3 regions of the Aminobacter sp. MDW-2 genome follow, and region 2 is predicted to be linked to each of the others. Evidence: riboswitches for the same ligand, from Rfam matches in the RefSeq annotation. Region 2 holds a riboswitch; each other region holds the start of a gene.
The links. Region 2 has a riboswitch for cobalamin ahead of bluB (5,6-dimethylbenzimidazole synthase). Riboswitches for the same ligand answer to the same signal wherever they lie in the genome.
Positions count from the first base shown of each region.

Region 1: it holds a riboswitch for cobalamin, as region 2 does, so the genes downstream of both, H5P29_RS15475 (CbtB-domain containing protein) here and bluB (5,6-dimethylbenzimidazole synthase) in region 2, are expected to answer to the same signal.
Region 3: it holds a riboswitch for cobalamin, as region 2 does, so the genes downstream of both, H5P29_RS27895 ((2Fe-2S) ferredoxin domain-containing protein) here and bluB (5,6-dimethylbenzimidazole synthase) in region 2, are expected to answer to the same signal.

Region 1 is NZ_CP060197.1:3,162,848-3,166,117, reverse strand. Features, by position in the region: gene cobU (bifunctional adenosylcobinamide kinase/adenosylcobinamide-phosphate guanylyltransferase) at 1-462, opposite strand, end outside; gene H5P29_RS15480 (CbtA family protein) at 455-1,231, opposite strand; gene H5P29_RS15475 (CbtB-domain containing protein) at 1,248-1,424, opposite strand; cobalamin riboswitch at 1,459-1,656, opposite strand; gene H5P29_RS15470 (gamma-glutamylcyclotransferase) at 1,724-2,413, opposite strand; gene H5P29_RS15465 (DUF1624 domain-containing protein) at 2,535-3,270, shown strand, end outside.
Region 2 is NZ_CP060197.1:2,245,614-2,248,883, reverse strand. Features, by position in the region: gene H5P29_RS10940 (outer membrane beta-barrel protein) at 1-626, shown strand, start outside; gene bluB (5,6-dimethylbenzimidazole synthase) at 623-1,378, opposite strand; cobalamin riboswitch at 1,404-1,589, opposite strand; gene galU (UTP--glucose-1-phosphate uridylyltransferase GalU) at 1,653-2,540, opposite strand; gene H5P29_RS10925 (lytic murein transglycosylase) at 2,788-3,270, shown strand, end outside.
Region 3 is NZ_CP060197.1:5,662,522-5,665,791, forward strand. Features, by position in the region: gene H5P29_RS27890 (hypothetical protein) at 1-14, shown strand, start outside; cobalamin riboswitch at 913-1,105, shown strand; gene H5P29_RS27895 ((2Fe-2S) ferredoxin domain-containing protein) at 1,220-1,999, shown strand.

The DNA of each region.
Region 1 (3,270 bases), 920 kb from region 2:
GGCCACGGCCGCCACCTTCTGATTGAGCCTGCCGGCATCGTCACGAAAACGGCGGGCCAGTGCATTGTCGGGCACGATGCCGAGCCCAACCTCGTTGGAGACCACGAACCACGGCCCGCGCGGACGCGACAGTGCCTCGACGAGCGCCGCACATTCGGCCTCGACGTCATGATCGGCCAGCAGATGATTGGTAAGCCAGAGCGTCAGGCAGTCGACCAGAACAGGCGCGCCATCGGGCAGGCTGGCGAGCGCGCCGACCAGATCCAGCGGCGCGTCGAGCGTCCGCCAGCCCTCGCCACGGCGTCCCAGATGGATCGAAATGCGCTCACGCATCTCGTCGTCATAAGCCTGCGCCGTGGCAACATAGGTCCACGGCGCAGAAAAATGGGTGATGAGTTGCTCGGCATGCGCGCTCTTGCCGGAGCGCGCGCCGCCGAGCAGGAGGGTCAGCTTCTCAGGCAAGGCGGCTGTTCAGAGACGGCGCCGGCTCGCTCATGAAGCGGTTGCGCACGTAGCCCGCCACCGCACCCAGCACGACCCAGAACACCAGATTGGTGATGGTGACGGCGACGACGAAGCTGTGGTGCAGGTCTGCTGGAATCGGCGACTCGTGGCTTTCCGGTTGCGGTGCACCGACGATGTGCGGCGCAACGATCAGCACCACACCGAGTATCGCCAGCGGCAGCGACTGCTTGAAGGCGATCAGCGCGAGACCCGCCGCGGTGGCGACGACGGTCAGCGTCCACCAGATCTGGCGTGCGCCAAGATCGGCGGCCGGCATCGCCGGCAGCTCCGGCGGCAGGCCTAGACCGGGAGCCAGGGTAAACACGGCAAAGCCGGCAAAGCCCCAGAACACGCCCTGGCGCCAGTTGGCGATGCCACCGGCAAACTCGGAAACGGCGACCAGGATCAGGCCGAAAGCGATGCCGCTGACGATATTGGCGAGCGCCGAATAGGCAAAACGTTCAGCGCCGTCGGCCGGAGCCCAGGCTTCTTCTTCGGCTGGCGCCGCAGTCTGTGCCGCCGTGGTTTCGGCGCCGGCCGCAGGGGCGGTCGCCTCAGTGCCGGCAACTGGTGCCGCGGCGTGCTCATGGCCACCGCCAGCGTTCTCATAGGTCTCCGCCTTGAGGATCAGCGGGACGGTTGCATAGGTCTGGAGTGCGGCAAGGACCACGCCTGCCAATAGCCCGCTGATCGCCGCGATGAACACGACGTTTCTGAAGATGGACATTGTTGGATCGCCTTGGTTAGTGGCAGGGGAAAGCCATCGAGTGGCGATAGTCGTGGGCAGCGTTGTGCACCACGTCCATATGCGAGAACCCGAGGAAGCCAACAACGAAAAGGCCGAGCAGCGCGGCAAGCGCCAGCTGCATGCTACGCGACGGCGAAGAGACGTCGGTGCCGAGAGCAGAAACAGTGTTCATCACAAGTCCTTTCGCCCTCCACCCGAGGGCACAGAGATAAGTGCCTGTCGCCGGCAGGTCTCCTGGCTTGCGGATCGGCACCCTTCCCCGCCTTCCCGAAGCAAGCTTCAGTGGCATTTGGGGAGAGCTAACCGCATACAGTTGCGGGGGCAGCCACGGCTTTGGACCTTCAAATGGCCCTTACCGCATTCCCTCTTGATTCCGTAACGGAACCGACGACGCCGCAACTATAGAAACAAATGGCTTGGGCGGCAAACCAAATTCCGACGCCGCCGCGCTCGAAAGCGGCGTTCCGGCGATCATCCGCGGGCCACGATTCGCTCGGCCACCAGATGCTGGAGCCGCCACAGATGCCGATCGTGGATCGCCCGCTGCTCGAGGTTGCTGACCACATTATAGAGATAGTCCGCAGCCGAACCCCAATGGCCGCAGGTCGTCGCCAGTCGCTCCGCCACCGCGTCCTCGCCCAGCGCGCCGGCATAGGCGTGGCCTTTGCGGTTGATGACGAAGGCGAGCGCGGTCAACGGACCTTCATCGGTGGCGAGCTTCAGCCAGCGCGGCTTGTAGGTGGAGGGTTTCAGCGTCATCTCGCGGCGAAACAGCTTGTCCAGCTGCTCGCGGCGGTCGCCGTCCGTCAGCCTGAGCGCCACGCCCTTGCACTGGCCGCCGCGATCCATGCCCATCATCAGTCCAGGCTCAGCCTTTGTGGCGCGCCAGCGGGTCATGTTGATGCAGAACGAACGGTGCCAGCCGCGCACCAGCGCCACCCTTTCGTCGGTGTGCTCCACCTCGGGTTTCCAGATCAGCGATCCATAGGCAAACAGCCACAACGGTCCATTGCCGGGACGCGCGGCAAGCGTCTCGTCGATCATCACCTCATAGTCGGCGTCGTCGAGATGCATCGCATCGGGGTCGGGGCCCGTGTCAGCGACCTCGCGATGGCAACGCGCCACCAGCTCCTCGGTCAGCGCCATCTTTCGTCCGCTCATGCCCGCCCCATCAATTGCTTAACCCTGTGCACGACAGACAGTTCTGCTCTCTTCCGCCCCGCTTCAACCATGATAGTGCTGCATGGGCGCTGCAACACCCGAAAACGCAGAAGCGAACAACATGACGATGCAACCGGACCCCGACCAGATCAAAGCACCTTCTCGGCGCGTATCGGTCATCGACATCGCCCGCGGCGTAGCCCTGATCGCCATGGCGATCTACCACTTCGCCTGGGACCTCGAATTCTTCGGTTATGCCGATCCGGGCATGACCGCCTATGGCAACTGGAAGCTGTTCGCGCGCTGCATCGCCTCGAGCTTCCTGTTCCTCGTCGGTGCCAGCCTGGTGCTGGCACATGCCAAGGGCATCCGCTGGCCCGGCTATTTCAGGCGGCTCGCCATGGTGACAGCGGCGGCATTAGCGATCACCGTCGCCACCTGGTTCGCCACGCCAGACACCTTCATCTTCTTCGGCATCCTGCATCATATCGCGCTCGCCAGCGTGCTTGGCCTTGCCTTCCTGCGCGTCCCGCCGGTGCTGACGCTGATCGCCGCTGCTCTGGTGATCGTAGCACCCCACTATCTGCGCTCGGAGGCGTTCAATCACCCGGCCCTGGTCTGGATCGGCCTTTCCACCGCCAACCCGCGCTCCAACGATTTCGTCCCGCTGTTCCCCTTCTTCGGCGCGGTGCTGGCTGGCATCGGCGTCGCCGGACTGGCGCTCAGGGCAGGCCTGATCGAAAAGATGGCGCGGCTTCAGCCCGGCGCCTGGTCGCGCCCCCTCTCCTTCTTTGGTCGCCACAGCCTTGCCTTTTACCTCATTCACCAGCCGGTGATGATCTCGCTGGTCTGGCTCT
Region 2 (3,270 bases):
ACTCCAGACTCTATACCGGCAAGGTCCGCGTCGGCTACGAGGTCTCACCGGCGTTGACGCCCTTTGGCGAGGTCGAATTCGGCCGCCGGGTCTATGACCTGCGCTTCGACACCGCCGGTTTCGAGCGCTCGTCCAAGCGTACCGGCGCCCGCGCCGGCGTCGAGATCGACATGGGCGAAAAATTCGGCGGCGAGATTTCGGCCGGCTGGATTTCGGAGGATTTCGACGACGACCGGCTGAAGACGGTTTCCGCCGCGACGATTGCCGCTGATCTCAGATGGTCGCCGATGCGCGGCACGATCGTCGGCCTGACCGGCGAAACCCTGGTCGAGGGATCGACGACCCCGGGCGACAGCGGTTCGGTGCTCTACAACGGCCGCCTCAGCGTCGAACGGCAGATCCGTTCCAACCTGACTGCATTCCTCGCCGGCGGCGTCGGCTACCGCGACTATGCCAGCTCGAACGACCACGAGCTGAGGCTCAGTGCCGAAGCGGGCCTGACCTGGTGGCTCAACCGCTACGCCGGCCTGACCGGCAAGCTGCGCCATGAGACCTTCGACAGCACCTTGCCGTTCCGCGACGCCAAGACCAACAGCGTCTTCGTCGGGTTGAAAATCCAGCGCTAACCTGCTTGGGGCAAACCGCCGATCGCGGCGGCTGCGGCCCTCAAGGCCGTCTCCCCCTGCCCCGCATAGACCTCGCTCATGATCAGCTCGGCAAGCGGCAGACGGCATCCCCAGCCATGGCGCTCGAGATCGGGCTTGTCGGCGAATTCGCTGACGTGGCCGACGCAGAGATAGGCCACCGGCACGACGTGATCGGGAATGCCTAGCAACTGCTTCAGCGCCTCGCGATCGAGGATGCTGACCCAGCCGACGCCTATGCCCTCGGCACGCGCGGCGAGCCAGAAATTCTGAACTGCGCAGACGGTGCTGAAGAGGTCCATCTCGGGATTGTGCCATCGCCCGAGCGGAGAGGTTGCCGAACGGCTGCGGTCGCAGGTGACGACCAGGTTGAGCGGGCTTTCGCAGATGCCTTCGAGCTTGAGCTTGCGGTACAGCTCCCGCTGCTCCTCGGCGATCTCAGGCAGTTCCTGCTGCCGCGCCGCAAAGAACAGGTCGCGGACGCGCTCGCGTCGTTCGCGATCTCTGATGACGATGAAGTTCCACGGCTGCATGAAGCCGACCGACGGCGCGTGATGGGCCGCCAGCAGCAGCCGCGCCAGCACATCGTCGTCGATCGGATCAGGCAGAAAATGGCTGCGAACGTCGCGGCGCGTGAAGATGGCGCGGTAAACGGCATCCTGTGCGGCGATATCGAAACAGCCTGAAACGGCCTTCAACTGGTCAGCAAGCATCGCATATCCCCTGGCGAGCATGTCGGTTCCCTCCGCCTGACCATGCGGAGGTCGATGTCTGCCGGGCCGGTCTTCTGGCTCGAGTTCAACCCGTCTGCGGCGCCTTCCCGTTCAGGATGAACAGTGGCCTCTGCCGATACGGTCCCTCTTACAGCGTTGGGCACGCCACGGATTTGCACCGTGTTCCCGATTCTCCCGCATCGCTGCGGGCACCTGGCAGGGTATTTCTAGCGGCAGCAGCGGCCGAAAGCCATCGCACCGTGCGTCCAATCCTGACGCACGGGCGACATGTGGCTTACTTGCCCGGCTTGATCTCGCCGAGCAGCCCTTCGATGACGCCGGCCATGCTCCTGCTGAGATCGGAGCGCGACAAGGCAAAGGCAACGTTGGCTTCGACGAAACCTTCCGGCGAGCCGCAGTCGAAGGTGCGGCCGCGATAATGATAGCCGTAGAAGGACTGCATCTTCTCGAGCTTGAGCATGGCGTCGGTCAGCTGGATCTCGTCGCCGGCGCCACGCTCCTGGCTTGCCAGGATGTTGAAAATCTCCGGCTGCAGAATGTAGCGGCCATTGATGAACAGGTTCGAGGGTGCCGTACCCTGCTTGGGCTTTTCCACCATGCCCTCGATCTCGAAGCCGGTGTGAACCGACTTGCCCTTGCCGACGATGCCGTATTTGTGCGCCTCGGCCGGGTCGCATTCCTGGACGGCGATGATGTTGTTGCCGGTCTCGGCATAGAGCTCGACCATCTCGCGCATGCAGCTCTTTTCCGACTGCATGATCATGTCGGGCAACAGCAGCGCGAAGGGCTCGTCGCCGACCAGCTCGCGCGCGCACCACACTGCGTGGCCAAGGCCGAGCGGTACCTGCTGGCGCGTGAACGAGGTCTGGCCCGGGGCCGGCTGCAACCGCTGCAGGCGCTCCAGTTGCTCGGTCTTGCCGCGCTGGGCCAGCGTATCATAAAGTTCGAACTGGACGTCGAAATGGTCTTCGATGACCGCCTTGTTGCGGCCCGTGACAAAGATGAAATGTTCGATGCCCGCTTCGCGCGCCTCGTCGACCACGTACTGGATTACAGGGCGATCGACCACAGTCAGCATTTCCTTGGGGATAGACTTGGTGGCAGGCAGAAAACGCGTGCCCAGGCCCGCGACCGGAAAAACTGCCTTGCGAACTCTTTTCATTGCGTGGTCGTCCGATAGAGGGATGTATCGGACGCCAACTTTGCCACGCCCGAATTGATGAATACTGAATGCGTTCACATATTCGGCGACAGCGGGCAAGACCATTGATCACGCGATCTTGATTGTCCGAACAGCTAGGTGGACAATCCCTCAACCCGCTTTTCGTTCCCCAACGGGTCTATGGTAAACTGATTGATAACCGGCATCGGCGATGAATCGTGTTTCTGATCTCTCCAAGGAGGAAAGAATGCCCCTTCGCAAGACCGCCAAAGGCCTCCTGAGCGCCGCTGCCCTTTCGCTGGCATTGATGCTTCCGGCCGGCCCGGCGGCCGCCGAAGCCGGTTTCCAGCGCTGGGTGGCGAGCTTCCGCTCCGTCGCCGCAGACAACGGGATTTCCGGTTCGACCTATGACCGCGCCTTTCGTGGCGTGACCTCGGCCGACCCCGAAGTACTTGAAAAGGCCCGCTTTCAGCCCGAATTCACCGCGCCCGTCTGGGACTATTTCGACAATCGCGTCCATGACCAGTCAATTGCTGTCGGTCGCGAGATGGCGCGCAAGTGGAAACCTTGGCTCGACCGCATCGAGGCCAAGTATGGCGTCGACCGCTACATCCTGCTCGCCATCTGGTCGATGGAATCGAACTACGGCGAGATTCTCAAGAACGACAAGGTGATGCGCAATGTCGTGCGCTCGCTGGCGACGCTCGCCTATGGCGACCAGCGCCGGGCG
Region 3 (3,270 bases), 2.4 Mb from region 2:
CCGCGAAGCGGTAACTTCGGTCCTCACTGCCAACGGCGCGCATGTGCGGCAAGCTCGTCGCGCGCCTGCTCCAACGCCTTCGGCGAAGCGTTCGCCCACGCGGTGAGCCGCCGCCGCGCACATCATCGACACCTCCGATCCTCGCCTGTGGCTGTCGCGATTGCATGCCGGGCCACATTGGTGGGGTGCCCACGAAAACAGGCCAAAGCTGCTCTGCAATCATTCTGGCGACCCGCCTGGTGGCCGTTCCCAGCGTCTTCACGTTGGCGGTAACTCACGACACTCGCCGGTGTCCTGGCAACGCACCGGTGGACGGCCGCTCAGATTGCCCTGAACGGGCTCGACGCCGCTTGCGATCCAGCCGCTCTACACGAGAAGTTGAACGACCGCGCCGTCCGCTCGCTGGCGTTGGTTGACCTTACGTTAGGAGCCTCTAAACGACCTACAGGCTCACCTCGTCCTTACCCCACCTTGGACCACCCGAGCTTAGCGCCCGCCCTGCCCCCCCCCAATCAATGGGCGGGCGCGTCCCCTCGCACATCCGATGTCGCGCAGACAAGCTTATCAGCCGCGGACGCCTTCACATCGCAACTGCGAGCTTCCCGCTTCATATCGACGCCGGTTGCCGATTTTCATGTCGATATGCCTCGGGCAGGCGCCGTTCGCCTTGTGCGGTTTGCACAGAAGGCAGCCGGCCCTGGCATTCCTGGGCTTATTCCGCTTGGGGTGCATGTCCATCTCCGGTCTCTACCAATGCGCCCCGATGGCGCACGGTCATGATCGGAAGGGCTGCTTGGCAATCGTCGTCCATCGCTGGACCATGTCCAGCAACGCCAAGCGATCGCAAGGCAGCGCATTGCTGGCCTAGGTACTTGTCCATCGACAACCCTTGACTTGCGTCTGCCCGCATATAGCTTGCCGCGCGGTTATGGTTCTTCTGCTTTCGGGCGGAAGCTAAGAGGGAATTCGGTGCGAAACCGAAGCTGCCCCGCAACTGTAAGCGGTGAGCCGCATTGCCGATTGTGTCACTGGCCGACGGCCGGGAAGGCAGGCAATGAGCCGAGACCCGCGAGCCAGGAGACCTGCCTGACCGAGTGATGTTCCGTGGGCGGGGTGTACCACCGGAGCGCAGGTTCGTGCAGGCGGCGCTATCGGCCATCGCCTTCCACCAACATGCGTTGCGACAATCCCGACCGCAGTCAGGCCAGGGATCGATCGTTTGCACAATACAGAAGTTGAGACCGCGCAGTCCCAGGCCAGACGTGCCATCGTGCTCGTCGCCAGGTCGGCCTTTGCTGCCGCGCCCTACAGGCAGATGCAGCAGCTCTGTGATCTCGCCGCGGCGTTGCCCGGCGTCGATCACACCAGCTTCGGCTTCACCGAACAAGGCACGCCGTCGCTGCGCGAGGCGCTTGCGGCACTTCGCCAGCAGGATTTCTCCGATATCCTCATCCTGCCGCTGATGCTGCCGATCGAGCCCAGCTTCAATGCCTGGCTCACCAAGTCGCTGCGCCGGTGGCAGGCCGAGGACGCGGCACCTCGGCCGACGGTGCGCATCGCGCATGGCCTCGCCGAAAGCCCGCTGCTAGCTGCAATGATGGCCGACCTCGTCACCGGCGCCGATGCGACGCCGCCCATCCCGCCGCTCGACAGGCTGGCTCCGGAGGGCTCGCTCGTGCCGGCGCAGAAACGCCGCGTGCTGGTCTGCCAGGGCGGCCCGTGCAATGCCGCCGGCGCGGACCTGATCTGGGGCCACCTGCGCAACCAGCAGGACCGCCAGAAGCTGCGCGTGACCGGCGACGGCACGATGAGCGCCAAATCGACCTGCCTTGGCCCCTGTAACCTGGCACCGGTGCTGCAGGTCTTTCCCGAAGGCACCTATTACGGCGGGGTCACCGAGGCCGCCGTCGACCGCATAGTCACCGAACATCTGCTCGGCGGCGCGGTGGTCGACGACTTTGCCTACCACCCCACCGGCCGCAAGCAGTTGCTGCGGTGAAGGCCCATTGAAAACAAGGGGGATCGTGTCGTTCCGCCACCACCTGCTTTTTGCCCCTGCCTTTTATCGGCCTGGACAGCGACATGCTGTTCTGCCGCGAACCTGATCTGGCACTGGAGGTTGCTGCGGCCGCCCTTCGGCTCCGTCGACGTCAAGGGCATGTGCACATATGGCCGCGACGACCGATCCTCGGGACGGTTATTGGCAGGCGCCGTCCCGGACTTTGGGCGTCGACTACGACCTGGTGCCAATGATCGAGACCACCGTCGACAAGGCTGGGGTCAAAGCGAGCTACGATGGCGGCCTCGTCGTGGTTAGGCGAGAAGACCGTATCCTCGGCTACTCGGCTATGTCGAGCGTTCGGTGGCAGCAAAGCTCGCGCCCAATGTCAGCCATCGTGTCGAGGCGGGCCACGGCGCGTTTCCGCCCGGGGAAGCGAGCTGTGGGACAGTTCGCAGGCCTGCCTGTCGCTGGCCATACCGGGCAGCGGCCTGACGATGCGCACCTTGTCGGCACCGCACAACTTTCCGCACCACCTGTTCGACCCGATTCCGGCCGAACAGCAACGCTTGCCGTTGTCGATCGTCCACTATCACGACGTCTTTACCAGGCACGGCGCGCAATCCGCTGCTCAACGGATCGGCGGATGTTCCCGCCGATATCCGCCACTGGCTGGAAGCCAAGGCTGAAACGCTCAGCAGCGGCAGCGGCGCCTGGGGTCGTCGGGCACAGGTCCGATGGGCTGACACAGCCTGTTGCGATCCACGTCAATCCATCGATCTAATTGACCCAAGGGAAACATCAGCGACTATTGCGCAGGGCTAGATCAGTTCAGTGGGCGGTGGCAGTCATGGCAATTCAAGTATCCTATTCGCGGCGTGATGTCCGCGAAGAGTTGGTGCGTCGGCGCGAGACTTACATCGCGGCGCAGAGATCTCTGTCACCGCCTTCGCCGCGGGGATATGGCAACATGGAATGCGTCCATTGTCATAATCGCTTCATCGGCGTCACCGCTGCCGCCTGGAAGTTCGGCCTCTGCGACGACTGCCTGCATCACGACTGATTGTCCAGCCAGCGCAGCTCCCTTTGCGGGAGTTCCAGCGCCTAGATCGACTGCTGTGGAACTTCCGTGTCCGCGGCGTCCCAGGCACATTCTTGGGCGATCTACCTTCCCCGATGATCCGGCCAAACCCGCATCCCCAATAGCAGTAGGTCGCCGCCACGGCCCACCGTCCGCACTCATATTTCGGGGTAATTCCAAACGTGCCTTG